DNA from 3 places in the Nissabacter archeti genome. Region 3 is predicted to be linked to each of the others. Evidence: riboswitches for the same ligand, from Rfam matches in the RefSeq annotation. Region 3 holds a riboswitch; each other region holds the start of a gene.
What was found. A riboswitch is a leader RNA that binds a small molecule or an ion and turns the genes downstream of it on or off. The one in region 3 is predicted to bind thiamine pyrophosphate.
Positions count from the first base shown of each region.

Region 1: it holds a riboswitch for thiamine pyrophosphate, as region 3 does, so the genes downstream of both, thiC (phosphomethylpyrimidine synthase ThiC) here and thiB (thiamine ABC transporter substrate binding subunit) in region 3, are expected to answer to the same signal.
Region 2: it holds a riboswitch for thiamine pyrophosphate, as region 3 does, so the genes downstream of both, thiM (hydroxyethylthiazole kinase) here and thiB (thiamine ABC transporter substrate binding subunit) in region 3, are expected to answer to the same signal.

Region 1 covers NZ_JAERKB010000025.1:13,714-20,689, reverse strand. The annotation lists gene hemE (uroporphyrinogen decarboxylase) at 1-643, opposite strand, end outside; gene nudC (NAD(+) diphosphatase) at 738-1,541, opposite strand; gene JK232_RS22560 (Rsd/AlgQ family anti-sigma factor) at 1,640-2,158, shown strand; TPP riboswitch at 2,215-2,330, shown strand; gene thiC (phosphomethylpyrimidine synthase ThiC) at 2,440-4,374, shown strand; gene thiE (thiamine phosphate synthase) at 4,367-5,017, shown strand; gene JK232_RS22545 (HesA/MoeB/ThiF family protein) at 5,007-5,768, shown strand; gene thiS (sulfur carrier protein ThiS) at 5,752-5,952, shown strand; gene JK232_RS22535 (thiazole synthase) at 5,954-6,739, shown strand; gene thiH (2-iminoacetate synthase ThiH) at 6,736-6,976, shown strand, end outside.
Region 2 covers NZ_JAERKB010000012.1:71,068-78,043, forward strand. The annotation lists gene trhP (prephenate-dependent tRNA uridine(34) hydroxylase TrhP) at 1-9, shown strand, start outside; gene yegS (lipid kinase YegS) at 498-1,397, shown strand; gene JK232_RS16945 (GntR family transcriptional regulator) at 1,473-2,153, shown strand; gene gutQ (arabinose-5-phosphate isomerase GutQ) at 2,219-3,190, shown strand; gene thiD (bifunctional hydroxymethylpyrimidine kinase/phosphomethylpyrimidine kinase) at 3,216-4,016, opposite strand; gene thiM (hydroxyethylthiazole kinase) at 4,013-4,819, opposite strand; TPP riboswitch at 4,857-4,948, opposite strand; gene JK232_RS22950 (hypothetical protein) at 5,161-5,295, opposite strand; gene JK232_RS16965 (GNAT family N-acetyltransferase) at 5,508-5,948, shown strand; gene JK232_RS16970 (hypothetical protein) at 6,224-6,454, opposite strand; gene iraP (anti-adapter protein IraP) at 6,592-6,873, opposite strand.
Region 3 covers NZ_JAERKB010000005.1:120,485-127,460, reverse strand. The annotation lists gene leuD (3-isopropylmalate dehydratase small subunit) at 1-426, shown strand, start outside; gene JK232_RS08165 (MFS transporter) at 486-1,664, opposite strand; gene sgrT (glucose uptake inhibitor SgrT) at 1,878-2,048, opposite strand; gene sgrR (HTH-type transcriptional regulator SgrR) at 2,149-3,810, shown strand; TPP riboswitch at 3,851-3,958, shown strand; gene thiB (thiamine ABC transporter substrate binding subunit) at 4,001-5,002, shown strand; gene thiP (thiamine/thiamine pyrophosphate ABC transporter permease ThiP) at 4,978-6,606, shown strand; gene thiQ (thiamine ABC transporter ATP-binding protein ThiQ) at 6,590-6,976, shown strand, end outside.

The sequences.
Region 1 (6,976 bases), on a different contig from region 3:
TCAGCACGCCGCCCCAGGTATCAAACACCATCACGGATTGCGCCCCGGCTTTGATTTGGGCATTCAGGTAGAGGATCACGCTGTCCGCCAGTTTATCCAGCATCAGGTGCAGGGTCGCCGGCTCGGCATACATCATCTTTTTCAGTTTGGTGAACGCCTTGCTGCTGCCGCCTTCCACCATATAGGTCGCCAGCGTCCACGGGCTGCCGGAGAAGCCGATCAGCGGCACCTGGCCTTCCAGGTTATGGCGGATGGTGCGCACGGCGTTCATCACATACCCCAGCTCCTGTTCCGGATCGGGGATCGGCAACTTTTCAACATCGGCCCGGCAGGTCACCGGGTGGGCGAAGCGCGGGCCTTCGCCGGCTTCAAAGTGCAGGCCCAGCCCCATCGCATCAGGGATGGTCAGGATGTCGGAGAACAGGATCGCGGCGTCCAGCGGGAAACGGCGCAGCGGCTGCAATGTCACTTCACACGCCAGCTCGGCGTTTTTGCACAGCGACATAAAATCACCTGCCTGCGCACGGGTTGCCTTGTACTCCGGCAAATACCGCCCGGCCTGGCGCATCATCCAGACAGGGGTAACATCGACCGGCTGACGCAACAGGGCACGCAGATAGCGATCGTTCTTCAACTCTTTCATGTAAGGCTCCTCATTAATCCGCCGGCATTTTATCACGCGGAGTCTGTATCACGCGGATTATGTGTGACGCCGATGTGTATTACTCCGATAAGTATCACGCGGATTCTGTCTCGTGCGGGGGCGTGCTGTCGCCTTCTGCGCGGCACAACGCAACGGTGTCTTCAATCAACCGCCGGGCGATGGTGCCGGCCGGCGGCAGCATCGGCAACTGATCGTAGCGATACCAGCCGGCGCTCAGCAGCTCCTTCGGATCGTGGCGGATGTCGCCGCTGTCGTAGTCGGCCATAAAGGCCATCATCAGCGAATTGGGGAACGGCCACGGCTGTGAGCTGACGTAGCGCAGATTTTTAACCCGGAGGTTACTCTCTTCCATCACCTCACGCGCTACCGCTTGCTCCATCGTCTCCCCGACCTCAACAAACCCGGCCAGCACAGTGTGGATGCCGTTACGGTGGCGGACGTGCTGCGCCAGCAGGATCTCTTCACCCCGGCGGATGGCGACAATCATGCAGGGGGCAATCTGCGGGTAGTAGCGCTCATGGCAATGCGGGCAGAGCACCGCCCACTCCCGTTTGCTGTGCTCCATTTCATGGCCGCAGTAGCCGCAGAAACGGTGCGAGCGGTAGAACTCCGCCAGCTGTATGCCGCGGCCGACCAGCTGGAACAAATCGCGGTCCTGGTCGAGCAGTTGCCGGACGGAGGCCATCTCGCTTGGCCGTGGCTCGCGCACCAGCCACACCGGCGCGCCCTGCCATTCGCCAATTTGCCGTGCAGGCAGGCCAATCACGGAAAATTCTGTTGCCGCACCAAAGGGTAACTCACCTTTCGGCAGCCACAATTTTCCTTCGTGGCTGATGACCCACCAGCCGTTGTGTTTATCTGTGAGTTGAATTTCCATATTGTTGTTGCATAACCTCGACGACACTGACACTCTGGAATTGAGACTTTTACATATTAGTAACGATTAAACACGCTTTCCTGCTCATGGAGTTCACCATGCTAAACCGTCTGGAAAAACTGACTCAACGCGTCGGCGGCAGTAATGAGTTGATTGATCAATGGCTGCATGCACGTAAAGAGCTATTAGTCGCCTATTGCACCCTGGTCGGGTTAAAACCCAACAAAGAGAAACATGCGCCGCTGGATGAAGAAGCCCTGAAAAACTTTTGTCATCAACTGGTGGACTATCTCTCTGCCGGCCATTTCCATCTGTACGACAAAATCATTCAGGATATTGAAGGGTCAGACAGCCCACGTATGCTGGTGACGTCGCAAATCTACCCGGCGTTACAGCAAAACACGGAAACCGTGATGGCGTTCCACGACCGCTATACCGAGACCGTGATCGAGGATGACCACATTTTTGAATTCCATCAGGGTCTGTCCGATGTGGGCGTGGCTCTGGATGCCCGTTTCCAGCTGGAAGATCAGTTGATTGCGCTGGCGTTTGACGCCGCGTCATTGCCTCTTCAGCAGCCGGTGGCCAACGATTCAACGCTGGCCCGCCCTGCCTAAGCAGTCACAGCCGCCCCTGCCGGGGGTTGCTGTTTTTTAACCGCCTCATACAATGAGGCTTCTTGTCGGAGTGCCTAGCGCATCATCTTGATGCCGGGCTGAGACCGTTAATTCGGGATCCGCGGAACCTGATCGGGTTAGTACCCGCGAAGGGAACAAGAGTAATCCAGTGCCTGGCCTGCGCGCCTTATGGTCGTGCCGCGCCCGGCCCTATTCTGTTACTCCCGCCGAAAGCGCTCCAGACAAGCAACGTTCCCATACTCAATTGGAAGGAATTTGCTATGTCTACCCGCCACATCCCTGTATCCCGCCGCCAGCAGCAGCGTGCTGACGCACAGGATTTCATCGACACCCTGCAGGGCGTCACGTTCCCCAACTCACACCGCATCTATCTGGAAGGGTCACGCCCTGACATCCGGGTGCCGATGCGTGAAATCCGGCTCAGCCCGACGCAGATCGGCAGCCGTCAGGATGACGCGCATACCGAACCGAATGAAGCAGTGCCGGTGTATGACACCGCCGGGCCTTATGGCGATGCCGCCGCCACGCTGGATGTCCGCGCCGGGCTGCCCAAACACCGCGCCGGCTGGATTGAGGAGCGCAATGACACCGAAGCGCTGCCCCACGTCAGCTCCGGTTTTACCCAGCAACGGCTGGCGGATGAAGGGCTGGACCATCTTCGGTTTGACCACCTGCCCCAGCCGAAGCGCGCCAAAGCGGGCCGCCGGGTAACGCAACTGCATTACGCCCGCCAGGGCATCATTACGCCGGAAATGGAGTTCATCGCCCTGCGGGAAAACATGGGCCGTGAGCGCGTGCGCAGCGAGGTGTTGCGCCACCAGCACCCCGGCCAGAGCTTTGGCGCCCTGTTGCCGCCCAACATCACCCCGGAATTTGTGCGCCAGGAAGTGGCCGCCGGGCGGGCCATTATCCCGGCCAACATTAATCACCCGGAATCGGAACCGATGATCATCGGCCGCAACTTCCTGGTAAAGGTGAACGCCAATATCGGCAATTCCGCCGTGACCTCATCGATTGAAGAGGAAGTGGAAAAGCTGGTGTGGGCTACCCGCTGGGGTGCCGACACCGTGATGGATCTCTCCACCGGCCGTTATATTCATGAGACGCGTGAATGGATTCTGCGTAACAGCCCGGTCCCAATCGGCACCGTGCCGATCTATCAGGCACTGGAAAAGGTCAACGGCATCGCCGAAAACCTCACCTGGGCGATGTTCCGCGACACCCTGCTGGAGCAGGCAGAACAGGGCGTGGACTACTTCACCATTCACGCAGGGGTGTTGCTGCGCTATGTGCCGATGACCGCCAAGCGCCTGACCGGTATTGTGTCACGCGGCGGCTCAATCATGGCGAAATGGTGCCTGTCGCACCATCAGGAAAATTTCCTCTACCAGCACTTCCGCGAGATTTGTGAAATCTGCGCCGCTTATGACGTGGCGCTGTCGCTGGGTGACGGCCTGCGCCCCGGTTCTATTCAGGATGCCAATGACGAGGCGCAGTTTGCCGAACTGCACACCCTGGGCGAGCTGACAAAAATCGCCTGGGAATATGATGTGCAGGTGATGATTGAAGGCCCCGGCCATGTGCCGATGCATATGATCCGCCGCAATATGACCGAGGAGCTGGAACACTGCCACGAAGCGCCGTTCTACACCCTTGGGCCGCTGACTACGGATATCGCCCCCGGTTATGACCACTTCACCTCCGGCATCGGCGCAGCCATGATCGGCTGGTTTGGCTGCGCCATGCTCTGTTACGTCACGCCGAAGGAGCACCTTGGCCTGCCGAATAAAGAGGATGTGAAGCAAGGGCTGATTACCTACAAAATCGCCGCCCATGCCGCCGATCTGGCTAAAGGCCACCCCGGCGCACAGATCCGCGACAATGCCATGTCCAAAGCCCGTTTTGAATTCCGTTGGGAAGATCAGTTTAATCTGGCGCTCGATCCGGAAACGGCCCGTGCTTATCACGATGAAACTCTGCCGCAGGAGTCCGGCAAGGTGGCCCACTTCTGCTCCATGTGCGGACCAAAATTCTGTTCGATGAAAATCTCACAGGAGGTCCGTGATTATGCGGCCGCCCACCCGGTTGACGCGCGTGATGCCGGTATGGCGCAGATGTCGACGGAATTCCGCGCCCACGGCGGTGAGCTGTATCATCCGGCCGCTGTACTGCAACCGGAGGCCGGCGATGAATAATCTCCCTTCCCCGTTCCCGCCGGTGCCGCACCGGCTGGGGCTCTACCCGGTGGTTGACAGCGTGGCGTGGATTGCGCGCCTGCTGGACGCCGGGGTGAAGACGTTGCAGCTGCGCATCAAGGATCTGCCGGACGAATACGCGGAGCCGGCGATCGTGGAGGCGATTGCCCTCGGCCATGCGTATCAGGCCCGGCTGTTTATCAATGATTATTGGCAGCTTGCGATTAAACACCGGGCTTATGGCGTGCATCTGGGCCAGGAAGATCTGGATACCGCTGATCTGGCGGCCATCCATCGCGCCGGGCTGCGGCTGGGCGTCTCAACCCATGATGATCAGGAACTGGCGCGGGCGGTTGCCGTGCGCCCTTCTTATATCGCGCTGGGCCATATTTTCCCGACCCAGACCAAACAGATGCCCTCCGCCCCTCAGGGGCTGGTGGATCTGGCGCGGCATATCCGACACCTGAACGGTGAATACCCTACCGTCGCCATTGGCGGGATTTCCCTGGCGCGCGCGCCGGCGGTGTTGGCTACCGGCGTCGGCAGCATTGCCGTGGTGAGCGCCATTACCCAGGCTGAAGACTGGCGCGCCGCGACCGCTGCGCTGATGGCTGCCTGCGAGGAGGCCGACCATGCTCAGTGATGACGCGTTTCTGCGTTACAGCCGCCAGCTGTTGCTGGAGGAGGTCGGCCCGGAGGGGCAGGAAAAACTTCAGGCCGCGACGGTACTGATTGTCGGTCTCGGCGGGCTGGGATCACCGGCGGCGCTCTATTTGGCGGCGGCCGGGGTCGGCAAGATCCTGCTGGCGGATGACGATCAGCTGGAGATCACCAACCTCCAGCGGCAGATCCTCTACCGCACCCATGATCTCCATAAAAGCAAAGCGCAACTGGCGAAACGCCAGATCCAGGATCTTAACCCCTTGATCGAGCCGGTGGCGCTGCCGCTGCGGATGCAGGATCAGGCACTGCTCGAGGCCGTCCATGAGGTGGATCTGGTTCTGGATTGCAGCGACAACATGGCTACCCGCCATGCGGTTAACCAGGCCTGCATCCAGTTGGAGAAACCGCTGATCAGCGGCAGCGCCGTGGGCTTCAGCGGGCAACTGCTGGTACTGACGCCGCCCTTCGCGCACGGTTGCTACGCCTGCCTTTACCCCGATCAGAGCCTTCCGCAGCGCAACTGCCGCACGGCGGGCGTATTGGGGCCGGTGGTCGGGGTCATCGGTACGCTGCAGGCGCTGGAAGCGATCAAAATGCTGGCCGGGATGCCGGTCGCCCTGGCGGGAAAATTACGCCTGTTCGATGGGAAACAGCAAAGCTGGGCCACCTTGCAACTCAGCGCTGACGCCGGTTGTGCTGTCTGTGGAGGCCGGCATGGCAATACACGTTAACGACCAGACATTACCTTTTACCCCGGACATGACCCTGAGCGCACTGCTCCACCAGCTCGATCGCTTGCAACCGGGTACCGCACTGGCGGTTAACCAGACCATTATCCCCCGCGCGCAGTGGGAGACTCATCAGGTGCAGGATGGGGATGCCATCCTGCTGTTTCAGGCCATCGCCGGAGGCTGAGATGCTGACTATTTCGGATGTAACCTTTGAATCTTCCCTGTTTACCGGTACCGGTAAATTTGCCAGTGCCGCCGTAATGCAAGCCGCGCTGGCGGCCTCCGGCTCCCAACTGGTGACGATGGCGATGAAACGCGTGGATTTGCATGGGGGTAACGACGCGATTCTGGCTCCGCTACGCGAACTGGGCGTGCGGCTGCTGCCGAATACCTCCGGTGCGAAAACCGCAGATGAGGCGATTTTTGCGGCACAACTGGCACGGGAGGCGCTGGGCACCCATTGGGTCAAACTCGAGATTCACCCGGACGTAAAATACCTGCTGCCGGATGCGGTGGAGACGCTGAAAGCCGCAGAAAAACTGGTGAAACTGGGGTTCGTGGTGTTGCCCTATTGCGGGGCTGACCCAGTACTGTGCAAACGTCTGGAGGAAGTGGGCTGCGCTGCGGTGATGCCGCTCGGTTCACCGATTGGCTCCAATCAGGGGCTTAAAACCCGCGATTTCCTTGAAATCATTATCGAACAGGCGCAGGTGCCGGTGGTGGTGGACGCCGGCATCGGCGTGCCGAGCCATGCCGCGCAGGCGATGGAATTGGGCGCAGATGCCGTACTGGTGAATACCGCGATTGCCGTGGCGCGCGATCCGGTCACGATGGCGAAAGCGTTCCGACTGGCGGTGGAGGCCGGGCAACTGGCGCACCACAGCGGCAGCGCACCCAGGCTTTCTCAGGCTTCCGCCTCCAGCCCGTTGACCGCTTTCCTCAGCCACGGCAAAGGGGATCGGCTGCTATGAAAAACTTCAGTGACTATTGGCAGCACCTTAACTGGGAAGACCTGACCCACCGCATTCACAGTAAAACGGCACAGGATGTTGAGCAGGCGCTGGCAGCGGAGAAAGTGACGCGTGAGGATTTCATGGCGCTGATTTCCCCGGCCGGGCTGGCGTATCTTGAGCCGCTGGCGCAACGGGCACAGCGCCTGACGCGCCAGCGCTTCGGCAACACCGTCAGTTTTTACGTCCCGCTCTACC
Region 2 (6,976 bases), on a different contig from region 3:
GCCAAATAGCCGTAACAGGCATCCGGCTTTTTAATGGTTTTTAGAATCCGATCACATCAATAGGCTGTATTGATGCGTACTATCTGGGGCGCTAATTAAGAATCAAAAACAGCTTTACTGATATTCAGGAACCACCTCCTTCGCCGGACCAATCTCCCTTGGCCCGGCTTTTTCTTTTTTATCAGGAGGTTGAAATTAATACAATAAAAAGGGCGGCATATTTCATTTCTGCCTTTCATTGACTATTTCTTTCATTATGGGCGGGCCGTTTTCTCTTTTTTGCTGTTATAAAAAACATCGGGAAATAAAAAAGGATGATTTATCTTCTTTTTTTCTCTTTTATTCGCCGCTTTTTTCCGCTATTGCTTTAGCCCTAAGATTTATCTGCTTTATTTTGGCCGCCGGATCGCCAGTACCGGCCTGCGGCCGTTCTGGTTTATCTTATACTCAGTCTGGGGCATGGTGCCCGTGGTCCGCTTTACAGCCGGGAGTTTGCGATGTCAGAATCATCAGTCAATGTACTGATCCTCAATGGAAAAGGGGCGGGGAACGACGATCTCCGCCAGGCGGTCAATGCCCTGCGTCAGGATGGCGTGACCCTGCATGTCCGCGTGACCTGGGAACAGGGCGACGCCGGGCGGTTTGTGGCAGAGGCCGCAGCCCTCGGCGCAGACACAGTGATTGCCGGTGGCGGTGACGGCACCATCAATGAAATCGCTACCGCGCTCTACCAGGTTTCCCCGGCGCAGCGCCCGGCGCTCGGCATCGTGCCGCTCGGCACCGCCAATGACTTCGCCACCGCCTGCGCCATCCCGGACACGATGGAAAACGCGCTGCAACTGGCCGTGAAAGGCCACGCTTACGCCATCGACCTGGTGAAGGTGAACCAGGATCGCTTCTTCATCAACATGGCCACCGGCGGCTTCGGCACCCGCATCACCACGGAAACCCCGGAGAGGCTGAAGTCCGCGCTCGGCGGCGTTTCCTACCTGCTGCATGGCCTGATGCGCATGGATACCCTGAAAGCAGACCACTGTGTGATAACCGGGCCGGATTTTCGCTGGGAAGGTGACGCGCTGGTGATCGGCATCGGCAACGGCAAGCAGGCGGGCGGCGGCCAGGCGCTCTGCCCGGAAGCGCTGATCAATGACCGCCTGCTGCAACTGCGGCTGTTTACCTCGGAAGAGCTGGTGCCGGCCTTCCTGCGCAGTATGCTGAACGGCGAAGAGAACCAGAATGTTGTCTCCGCAGCGCTGCCGTGGCTGGAGATCGACGCGCCGCATGAAATGACGTTCAACCTCGACGGCGAGCCGCTGAGCGACACCCATTTCCGCATTGACGTGCTGCCGGAGGCGATCGCCTGCCGCCTGCCGCCCAACTGCCCGCTGCTGGGGTAATGCCCCCGCAATGATCCCTGCTATCGCCCCGTGTTACACTGCGGGGCATCGTCCCTAGCTGAGCCGCTCTGCCTTATGCCGTCTGAACTTCTGAATAGCGTTCCCGTTAACCAGCAGATTTATCGCCTGCTGCGTCAGGATATTATCGACTGTAGCATCGCACCCGGCACCCTGCTGTCGGAGAAGGAGATCTCGCTGCGTTTCAGCGTGTCCCGCCAGCCGGTGCGCGAGGCGTTTATCAAGCTGGCAGAGGCCGGACTGGTGCAGATTTTGCCGCAGCGCGGCACCTTTGTACGTAAGATCTCGGCCAAACAGGTGGCCGATGCGCGCTTTATCCGGCAGGCGCTGGAGTGCGCCATTGTGCGCCGGGCCGCAGAGATGATCACCGACGCACAGATCCAGCAACTGGAACACAACCTGAACCGTCAGGCGCTGGCCGCGGCCGGTGGGCAGACGCGCGAATTCCTGGCGCTCGACGACCAGTTCCACCAGTTGCTGACGCGGATCGCCGACTGCGCGCTGGCCTGGGAAACCATTGAGTCGATCAAAGCGACGATGGATCGGGTGCGTTTTCTCAGCCTCAGCAAGGTGTCGCCGCCGGAGAGCCTGATCGCCCAGCATCAGGAGATCGTCTCCGCCCTTAAAGCGCGCGATGCCGACACCGCCGAAGCGGCGATCCGCCGGCACCTTCAGGAGTTGATCTACTCGATAACGCCGATTGCGGAACAAAACAGCGACTGGTTCGGCGCGCTGTAACGCGGCCGGACTGCCCTGGGCGTCATGGTGTACGTGATGCCCCCCACGTTCACAGGAACCCTGCAATGCAAGAACCTCACCCGCTGCTGGCCTTTGCCCGCGAAACCCTGGAGATTGAACTCACCGAGGCGCAGCGCCTGCTGGCCCGGCTGGACGGGCAGTTTGTGCGCGCCTGCGAGCTGCTGCTGGACTGCACCGGCAAGGCGGTGGTTTCCGGCATCGGCAAGTCCGGCCACATCGGCAAGAAGATCGCCGCGTCGCTGGCCAGTACCGGCACCCCGGCCTTTTTCGTCCATCCGGCGGAAGCCCTGCACGGCGATCTCGGCATGATCGGCCGCGGGGATGTGATGATCTTTATCTCCTATTCCGGGCGTGCCAAAGAGCTGGACCTGATCCTGCCGCTGCTGGCGGAGAACGGCACACCGGTAATTGCCATCACCGGCGGGCTGGCCTCGCCGCTGGCGCAGCAGGCGGCCTGCGTGCTGGACATCAGCGTTGAGCGCGAAGCCTGCCCGATGGGGCTGGCACCGACCTCCAGCGCCGTCAATACCCTGATGATGGGCGATGCGCTGGCGATGGCGTTGATGCGCCAGCGCGGGTTCGGCGCGGAGGATTTCGCCCGTTCCCACCCCGGCGGCAGCCTGGGCGCCCGCCTTCTGAACCGCGTGCACCACCTGATGCGCACCGGCGAACGTATTCCGCAGGTACGCAGTGATGCCACCGTGATGGAGGCGATGCTGGAGCTGAGCCGCACCGGCCTGGGTCTGGTGGCAGTATGTGATGAACAACAACGGGTGCTCGGCGTGTTCACCGACGGCGACCTGCGGCGCTGGCTGGTGGGCGGCCACACGCTGCAACAGCCGCTGCTGCCCGCCGTGACCCGCCCCGGTTTCCTGCTGCCGGCCCAATGGCGCGCCGGGGAAGCGCTGGAAGCGTTGCACGCCAACCATATCGGTGCCGCCCCGGTGGTGGATGTGAACGGCACGCTGGTGGGCGCGCTCAACCTGCACGACCTGCATCAGGCCGGGATTGGCTGACCGCCTTTTTTGCTGACGGTGCGCCTTACCACCAGGCGTGGAAATGGTGCACCGGGCCGATACCCTGCCCCACTTCCAGGGTGTCGGCCTGCTCCAGCGCCCGTTGCAGATAGGCTTTCGCCGCCTGCACCGTTGCGGCCCAGTCCTGATGGCGCGGCCGCAGCGCCGCCAGCGCGGCGGAGAGCGTGCAGCCGGTGCCGTGGGTGTGGCGGGTTGCCACACGCGGCGCGGTAAAACGCTGCTCGTGGTCGCGGGTAAACAGCCAGTCCGGGCTTTCGCTTTCGCTGAGGTGCCCGCCCTTCATCAGCACCGCCTGACACCCCATGCCCAGCAGTTCCCGCCCCTGTTGGCGCATCTCGGTTTCATTGCGTGCCGGGGCACATGCCAGCAACGCCGCGGCTTCCGGCAGGTTCGGGGTAATCAGCGACACCTGCGGCAACAACCGGCGGCGGATCGCCTCTACCGCGTCCGGGGTCAGCAGCGGGTCACCGCTTTTCGCCAGCATCACCGTGTCCAGCACCACATACGGCACCGGATAATGCGCCAGCCGTTCCGCCACCGCCGCCACCACTTCACTGTTGGCTAACATGCCGATTTTGGCGCTGTCGATGCGCACATCACTCAGCACCGAGTCGAGTTGCGCGGCCACGAAACCGGGGTCGATGTGGTAGACCGACTGCACCCCCCGGGTATTTTGCGCCACCAGCGCAGTAATCACGCTGGTGCCGTAGGCAGCCAGGGCAGAGAACGCTTTGAGGTCCGCCTGGATGCCCGCGCCGCCGCTCGGGTCAGTACCGGCGATGGTCAGGGCGTTAATGCGCGTCATACCCCGCCCTCCATCTGCTGATACACCTCATCCAGCAGCCGCGGCAACACACTGCCCGGCCCGTTGGCCTGCGCGGTCGCCCGCTCCCCGGCGCGCGCCATCAGGGCGCAGGCGGCAGCCACCCGATCCCGCCGTGGCCCCTCCAGCGCACAAAAACCGGCCACCAGCGCCGACAGCGCACAGCCGGTGCCGACCACCCGCGTCATCAGCGGATGGCCGCCGGGGATCGCCCAGGTTTCCTGCCCGTCCGTGACGTAGTCCACCCGGCCGGTGACCGCCACCACCGCGCCGGTCTGTTGCGCCAGTTCACGGGCGGCGGGCAGCGCCTGTAAGGAGTCATCCCCGCTGTCAACGCCGCGCCCCAGCGCCGGTTGGCCGCAGAGCGCCAGAATTTCCGAGGCATTGGCGCGGATCGCCGCCGGGCGCAGGGCCAGTAATTGGTGGGCAAACGTTGTGCGGTAAGTCAGCGCACCGACGCCCACCGGGTCGAGCGTCCAGGGCGTACCGGCGGCATTGGCACTCTCAATCGCGGCCAGCATACTCTCTGCGCGGGCCTGGTTCAGGGTGCCGAGGTTTATCAGCAACGCATCGGCCAGCGCGCTGAACTGGGCGGCTTCCTGCGGCTCCACCACCATCGCGGGCGAGGCCCCGGCGGCCAGCAGCAGGTTGGCCGTCACAGACTGTACTACTTCATTGGTCAGGCAGTGCACCAGCGGCGCTCGGCGGCGGAACTGCGCCCAGGACTCAACAGCACGCTCAACAGGAAAGGTCGCCGGAACGGCGGGATCGGCAGGGAATAACATGGTGATTCTCCTTACCGGCGTGAAAGAAGGCGATGCCGGTAAGGCAACGTGACTTCCCTACGCTGGCATTATCCAGGTCAGGTAATACGGGTAAAGTCTCAGCCCTTACGGGCACCCCGAGTCATGGTTTGATATTCAAACGCGGCACCAGCATAAGCACCGGGCGGGCAGGTTGCAAATCGGAATAAACAATTGGGTTATGGGGAAGCAGCGGCCACAGGCTACGGGAATCACGTTAACAGTTCGCTGACCAGGGCTTTTACCCTTTCACCCATGCAGAGCTATTTTATATGCGCGTCGCTGCCAAAAAAGCGCCCGGCGGGCGCTTGTACAAGGGCGCGCTACGGCGCTTTTTTCTTCTTTTTCGACGGCGTGTTGATGGTTTCGGTTACGGTCGATTTCGGCCGTTTTTTGGCTTCGCCGGGTTCCACAAACTGGCCGGTTTCGGTGTCTCGCACCACTTTTCGGGTTCCCATAATCACCTCATCGCGCTGGGCTGGAGCCTTTAGCCTAGTGACGGCGGAACGGTGGCTCAAGGCCGCAATGATCACATCTGGTTATTGAGGGCTATAATTTCAATCAATTAGATAAATCATGCACCAGGGCACACGGTGCCGTCTCAGTGACCCGCTCACCAGGCTAACGCATATCCGCCAGGCGGTGCCCTGCCCCCATAAAAGGAACGCCGATGATTGTACGCCCCTATCAGGAAGCCGATCGCCCCTTCCTGCGCACCCTGTACCTCGCTGCCCGCAAGCAGGCCTGGCCCTGGCTTGAGAGCAGCGGCTGGCAACTGGAAGATTTTGACCGTGCCGTGCTGGGGGAAACCGTGCTGGTCGCCGAAGAGGAGGGTCGCCCGGTAGGCTTTGCCTCTCTGTTTGAAGCGGAAAATTTTCTGCATAACCTGTTTGTCGCGCCGGAGGCGCAGGGGCGCGGCATCGGGCTGGCGCTGCTCGAAGCCGCACAGGCGACCTTTACCCACATCGGTGCGCTAAAGTGCCTGGTGAAAAATGAGCGCGCCCTGCGCTTCTACCAGCGGCATGGCTGGGAAACGATCAGCCGCGGCACTGCGCCAAAAGGTGATTACTACCTGCTGCATTACCGGCTGCCGCAGGACAATAACGAATGACACAGTGGGTAAACAGAGAGGTAAAACGGGCAGACACAGACAGGTTTTCCGGACTTAGCCGGCGGGGTCAACCTGCTGTGCTGCCGCGACAGATATGAGAAGCCGGGGGGTGGCGGGCAGACTGCGCCTCATGGCCTGGGGTTCCCCCAAAGCAGTATCCCTTGCGGTGTATGAGCAGATGCGGGGCAAGCGCCGGGCATCTTAAGTAAAACAAGTGCTGCTGTTTCCTTGGTTTTTATGTTTCTCAACATGGGTGTCTCAACACGGGCCGGGTTTCATCCTGACACCTTGCGCCGTATTGGCTCAGGGGTGGGTTGCTCTGCGTGGGTATCTTCACTGGACATACTGATAATATTGCCGCAGTGCACACAGTACCGGACGTTGATTATGGTGTGTCCGCTTTGACTATCCTTAATGCTTTTTACCTGGGTCATGTAATCATCGCCACTTGCCAGACACTCAGGACAGACTTTAGTGCTGTCTTCATCATTTAAATCTTCGTTCACATTCCCTCCGCATTTTGTTAGCAAATACTAACAAGCCTAGCAGCGATTTAACACATTGTGAAACGTGTTAACCGGGCTGAGGGCCGCAGTATGCCTGAATTTTAGCCGATTCAGCCGGTTAACCGGTATGCTTCAGATTATTCGGATTTTACTTTGACGAATTCCGGTAATGCCAATAACCGGCCCACATGAGACAGCAAAAGATCGACATCAGAGGTCATGATTTCGTCGGATTCTTTTGCGGCGGTCACTATCGCCTGGTTAATCGTTTGGGTGACATTTTCGGTCAGCGTTTTATCCAGCGTCAGGATGATGGCTGCCAGCAACAGGGATTGTGCCTCCACCTGCGCGGTCAATTCTTTGGCTTCCACCTCGATTTTTGACATTTTAATCAGTACGTCTGCTACCAAGTTTTGCATAAGCCACCTCTCTCATCCGCGTCTGTAGACCCTAGCATTCCCTTTTCACGAGGCATAGCGCCATCTCACGGCTTTAAGATAAAGCGTAATTTTTTATGCGTAA
Region 3 (6,976 bases):
TTCATCCTGAACGCCCCGCGCTATCAGGGTGCGACAATTCTGCTGGCACGTGAAAACTTCGGTTGCGGCTCCTCACGTGAGCACGCCCCGTGGGCGCTGACCGATTACGGCTTTAAGGTGATCATCGCGCCGAGCTTTGCCGATATTTTCTACGGCAACGCGTTTAATAACCAGTTGTTGCCGGTGACCCTGAGCGAAGCGGATGTGGAGACGCTGTTCCGCCTGGTGGCGGAAAACGAGGGCATCACCTTCACCGTGGACCTGGAGCAGCAGCAGGTGATCGCAGGCGACCAGCGTTACCCGTTTGAGATTGACAGCTTCCGCCGCCACTGCATGATCAACGGGCTGGACAGCATCGGCCTGACGCTGCAACATGACGCCGAGATAAGCAACTACGAAGCAAAACAGCCGGCCTTTATGCGTTAACCCGCGCCGCGCCGACAAAAAAGCCCGCCGGTCTGGCGGGCTTTTTTTATCCTGGCCGGTTACACATCCCGTATCCGGCAGGTCAGCAGCAGGGCGGCGACCATCAGCGCCGCCGCCACACAGTAGACGGCATAGTGGTTGACGTGCTCGGCCACCACGCCCTGCAATACCCCGGCAACGATCACCCCGGTGGAGATGCTGTTGGTGAATAAGGTGGTGGCGGAACCGGGCCGCCCCGGCATCAGATCCTGGAAATAGAGCATCCCGATCCCGGCGACAATGCCGATAAAAATGGCGTTAAACAGCTGCAACAGCAGCAGCGCCGTTTTGCCCTGGAACAGCACCAGCCCGCCATAGAACAGCACCCCGGCCACCACTGCGCCAATCATCATTTTGCGCTTGCCGAACCGTTTGACGTAATAGCCCGCCAGCAGCATCGCCGGGATCTCAAGCCCTGCCGCCGTCCCCATCAGCAGCCCGGCCAGCCGGTCAGGCAGCCCGAGGTCGTGGCTGATGTAGAGCGGCATATCGATGATGTACATGGTGTTGCAGGTCCACATCAGCAGCGAGGCAAAAAACAGCGTGCGCACATTCACATCCTTCCAGGCGCTGGTGGACACCACCATCTTATCGACCGGCTGTTCGGCACGCGGCACCGACGGCAGCATCCACCAGACCATAAAGGCGCTGACCAGGAAGAACGCCGCGGCCAGGCTGAACATCAGGGTAAAGCCGTAGTTCAGCGCCAGCGTAAAGGAGAGCGGCGGCCCGATCACCCAGGCCAGCGAGAGCTGCGCCCGCATCATTGAGCTGAACATCACCACTTCGCGCGCCGAGTTATCGGCATATTCCCGCGCCAGCGCAAACAGCTGCGGCATGGCGGCGTTGGCAATCGCCGCCAGAAACACCCCGGCGGTGATCAGCGTCAGGTAGTGGCGGTTAAAGGCGAACAGCACACAGTTGCCCACCGCCATCAGCAGGCAGACCAGGATCAGGCTGCGCCGGTTGCCGCTGTGGTCAGAGCGTTTTGCCAGCAGGAAACTCACCACAATCCCGGCCACGGCGTTGATGGTGTAAAACAGCCCGACCCACAGCGGGCTGGCCTTGACCTCGGTGGTCAGAAACAAACTGAGCGTCGGTGCCTGGAGCGCACCGGCAATCCCGCTCAGGAACGTCACGGCGAGGAAAGCGACAAAAACAGGATTGAGCCGGCGGAAGGCGGTCAGCCGCTGAGTCATAAACCGGTTGGACATAACTGTGTATCCCTGCGAGTGAAAGCGGTTTTTAACCCGGTGAAACGTGGAGTGTAGACGGGTTTTGCCGCGGATACAGCAGCAAAAACCTGCAACCGCCCGCTTTTTTGGTTCAGTGAACGGCAATAAAAAAGCCAGCGGGAAACCCGGCTGGCTGGTGAAAAACACCATTACTCAGAAAAGTGGATGACCGGTGCGTCAGGTGTGTGAGTGGTATTGCTCGTCGGTCATAGCAGGCGTCTGCCACTGCATCAGCTGTTCGAGCAGCGTGATGCGGTGCTGGCAGGGGATCCAGGCAAGCCAGTCCCATTGCGGCGAGACGGCGTTGAAATAGCGCCGGTAAAACCGGCTGGTCAGCAGGCGTGTCATGTTCTCTTCTCCGGGCGGCAGTGTGGGTTGCTGAGAAGCAGTATCGGCGTAATATGGGGAAAGATAAATTGATGAAGTTCTCGCGCGGAGTTCCCCTTTTATGCCGACCTCACGTTTACAGCAGCAGTTCATCCGGCTTTGGCAGCACTTCCACGGCCAGCCTGCCGACACCACGCTTCAGGCGCTGGCGGACATCCTCTCCTGTTCGCGCCGCCACGTCCGCTCGCTGCTCACCACCATGCAGCAACAGGGCTGGCTGCACTGGCAGGCGGAGGCGGGGCGCGGGCGGCGCTCTACCCTCACCTTCCTGCGCACCGGGCTGGCGCTCCAGCAACAGCGCGCCGAGGAGCTGATCGAGCAAGGCAACGCTGACCAGCTGGTGCAACTGGTCGGGGACAAACAGGCTGCCCGCCAGATGCTGCTCGCCCAGCTCGGGCGCAGCTTCCGCCAGGGGCGGCACCTGTTGCGGGTGCTTTACTACCGTCCGATGTTTAACCTGCTACCCGGCTCGCCGATGCGCCGCTCGGAAACCCATCTGGCGCGCCAGATCTTCAGCGGCCTGACGCGGATAAATGAGGAAAACGGGGAACTGGAACCGGATCTGGCGCACCACTGGCAGGCGCTCTCCCCGCTGCACTGGCGCTTTTACCTGCGCCCTGCCATCCCGTTCCACCACGGGCGGCCGCTGGAGATGGAGGATGTGATCGCCTCGCTGACGCGCATCCGCACTTTGCCGCTCTTTTCCCACCTGCTGGCGATCACCTCGCCGACGCCGCATGTCATCGAGATCCGTCTCAGTATGCCGGACCACTGGCTGCCGTGGCTGCTCGGCAGCGTCCCGGCGATGATCCTGCCGCGCGAATGGCCGCAACTGCCGGACTTTGCCCGCCAGCCGATCGGCACCGGCCCCTACGCGATGGTGCACAACCGCCCGGCGCAACTGAAGATCCGCGCGTTTGATGACTACTTCGGCTACCGCGCGCTGATTGATGAGGTCAGCATCTGGGTGCAGCCGGAGCTGAGTGAGGAGCTGATCTTCGGCGGCGTACAGTTGCAGGCCGACGACACCGCCCACCGTGAACTGGAGAACCGGCTGGAAGAGGGCTGCTACTTCCTGCTGTTTGACCGGCGTTCTGCCCTCGCCGCCCGGCCGGAGGTGCGCGCCTGGCTCACTGACCTGCTGAACCCGCTGGCGCTGCTGCATCATGCCGATCGCCTCTACCAGCGCTACTGGTCACCGGCCTTTGGCCTGCTGCCGCGCTGGCACCACCGTACGTATGACGCCAGGCCCGCCCAGCCCGCCGGGCTGACGACGCTGACGCTGACCTGCTACCGCCACCACCCGGAGTTTCTGGCGATCGTCAATGCGTTACGGCCGTTGCTGGCGGCGCAGGGCGTCACGCTCGTGATGCAGGAGGTGAGCTATGAAACCTGGGTCAACGGTGACGCGCAGAGCGACCTGTGGCTCGGCAGCGTTAACTTCACCCAGCCGCTGGAGTTCTCCCTGTTCGCCGGGCTCTACGAACTGCCGCTGCTGCACCATTGCCTGGATGAGGATCTGCACCCGGCGGCCGCGCAGTGGCGTGACAACCACTTGCCGCTGGCGGAGTGGTGCCGGGCGCTGGTGAGCCGCCAACAGCTGCACCCGCTGTTCCACCACTGGCTACAGATCCAGGGCCAGCGCAGTATGCGCGGCGTGCGGATGAACAGCCTCGGCTGGTTTGACTTCAAATCTGCCTGGTTTGCGCCGCCGGAGGCCTAAGCCCGCCCTTTCGCCGGGCGGAGTAAGCCTTTACAATGGCGCGTTCTCAACGGGGTGCGACACCGCCTGCCCGGCCGTGATCGCTGAGAGAGTCCCGTCGAACCTGATCCGGTTAATACCGGCGGAGGGATTTGAGACTGCGCCACGCTTGCTCAAAATCCTTTGCCACCCTTTTCCTGAGGAGCGCAAAGTGTCACGAAAGATCCTGCCTTATCTGTGTGTTGTCTCTGCCGTTATCTTGTCTGCCCCGGCGCTGGCCGCCAAACCGCTGCTGACGGTGTATACCTATGACTCGTTCGCCGCGGACTGGGGCCCCGGCCCGGCGGTGAAAAAAGCCTTTGAGGCAGAGTGCGGCTGTGAGCTGAAATTTGTGGCGCTGGAAGATGGCGTCTCGCTGCTCAACCGCCTGCGGATGGAGGGCAAGAACAGCCCGGCCGACGTGGTGCTGGGGCTGGACAACAACCTGTTGCAGGCGGCGGCGCAAACCGGCCTGTTCGCCCCGTCGGGCCTTGACACCGCCGCGCTGAAGGTGCCGGGCGGCTGGCAGGATAAAACCTTTGTGCCTTATGACTACGGCTATTTTGCCTTCGTCTATAACAAAGAAAAACTCAAAAACCCGCCCACCAGCCTGCGCGATCTGGTCGAGAGTGACCGCCCGCTGAAAGTCATTTATGAAGACCCGCGCACCAGCACGCCGGGCCTCGGCCTGCTGCTCTGGATGCAGAAAGTCTACGGCGACAACGCAGCCGACGCCTGGCAGAAACTGGCAAAGAAAACCGTCACCGTGACCAAAGGCTGGAGCGAAGCTTACGGCCTGTTCCTCAAGGGCGAAAGTGACCTGGTGCTGAGCTACACCACCTCCCCGGCATATCACCTGATTGAAGAGAAAAAGGCGAATTATGCCGCTGCCACCTTCAGCGAAGGCCACTATTTACAGGTGGAAGTCGCCGGGAAACTGGCCGCCAGCCGCCAGCCGGCACTGGCGCAAAAGTTTATGCAGTTTATGGTGACGCCCGCCTTCCAGAACACCATCCCGACCGGCAACTGGATGTACCCGGTGACGCCGGTGGCCCTGCCTGCCGGGTTTGAGCGCCTGGCTGTACCGCAAACCGCGCTGAGCTACAGCGCCGCTGAGGTCGCTGCCCAACGCGCCGCCTGGATCCGCACATGGCAAACCGCCGTCAGCCGCTGATGTCCGGCTGGCAACTGCCCGGCCTGCTGGCGGGCGCGCTGCTGCTCGGCGTCGCCGGGCTGGCGTTCGGCGCGATCGTCTTCCACGCCCCGGCGCTGGCGTGGCGCACCCTGGCCGATGACGCCTATCTCTGGCATGTGGTGCGCTTCACCTTTTTGCAGGCGCTGCTGTCGGCCGTCTGCTCGGTGGTGCCTGCGCTGTGGCTGTCGCGTGCGCTGTTCCGCCGCCGCTTCCCCGGCCGGGCGCTGCTGCTGCGGCTCTGCGCCATGACGCTGGTGCTGCCGGTGCTGGTGGCGGTGTTTGGCCTGCTGAGCGTGTATGGCCGGCAGGGCTGGCTGGCGCAGATCTGCGGCGGGCTCGGTGTGCCTTACACCTTCTCGCCCTATGGCTTGCAGGGCATTTTGCTGGCGCATGTGTTCTTCAACCTGCCGCTGGCTGCCCGCCTGCTGTTGCAGTCACTGGAGAATATCCCGGTGGAACAGCGCCAATTGGCGGCGCAGCTCGGCATGAACGGCTGGCAGCAGTGGCGCTTTGTGGAGTGGCCCGCCGTGCGGCGGCAACTGCTGCCCGCCGCGGCGCTGATCTTTATGCTCTGCTTCGCCAGCTTTGCCACCGTGCTCTCCCTCGGCGGCGGGCCGCAGGCCACCACCATCGAATTGGCTATCTATCAGGCGCTGAGTTACGACTACGATCTCAGCCGCGCGGCGATGCTGGCGCTGATCCAGCTCGGCTGCTGCCTGGGGCTGGTGCTGCTGAGCCAGCGCTTCAGCCAGGCGCTGCCCAGCGGGCATACGCAGGCCGCGCAGTGGCGTAACCCGCAGGACAGCGCTTTTTCCCGGCTGTCGGACGGCGTGGTGATTACGCTGGCGCTCTTGCTTATCCTGCCGCCGCTGCTGGCAGTGGTGGCGGACGGTGCCAACCGCGCGCTGCTGGGCGTGCTGCAACAGCCGGTGCTGTGGCAGGCGCTCACTACCTCGCTGCGGATTGCGCTGGGTGCCGGGCTGCTCTGCGTGGTGCTGACCATGATGCTGCTCTGGAGCAGCCGGGAGTGGCGGTTGCGTCAGCAGCGCGGCCGGGCGCAGGCGCTGGAGCTGTGCGGCATGGTGATTCTGGCGATGCCGGGCATCGTGCTGGCGACCGGCTTCTTCCTGCTGCTGAGCGCCACCGGCGGCCTGCCTGCTTCCCCGTGGGCGCTGGTTATCCTGACCAATGCGCTGATGGCGGTGCCCTACGCGCTCAAAGTGCTGGACAACCCGATGCGTGACCTGGCGGAGCGCTATACCCCGCTCTGCCGGGCGCTGGGCATGGGCGGCTGGCAGCGCGTGCGCTGGGTGGAGCTGAGCGCGTTGCGCCTGCCGCTGGCGCAGGCGATGGCCTTTGCCAGCGTGCTGTCGATGGGGGATTTCGGGGTGGTGGCGCTGTTCGGCAATGAGCAGTTCCGCACCCTGCCGTTTTATCTTTATCAACAGATGGGCGCCTACCGCAGCCAGGACGGCGCCGTCACCGCGCTGCTCCTGTTGCTGCTCTGCTTCCTGCTTTTCACCCTGATTGAACGTTTACCGGAGCGCCGGAACCATGCCCGAACCGATATTGACGCTGGATAAGCTGACCTACCTTTACCACCACCTGCCGATGCGCTTTGACCTGGCGGTACAGCCCGGCGAACGCGTGGCGGTGCTGGGGCCGAGCGGCGCGGGCAAGAGCACCCTGCTCAGCCTGATCGCCGGTTTCCTCCCTGCCAGCAGCGGCACCTTACAGATCGCCGGGGCGGATCACCGCGACACGCCGCCGGCGAAGCGCCCGGTGTCGATGCTGTTTCAGGAGAACAACCTGTTTGCCCACCTGACGGTGCGGCAGAACCTCGGGCTGGGGCTGCACTCCGGCCTGAAACTCACGGCCGCCCAGCGGCAGGCGCTGGCGGAGATCGCCGCGCAGGTCGGGCTGGAGGAATGCCTGGAACGGCTGCCGTCGCAG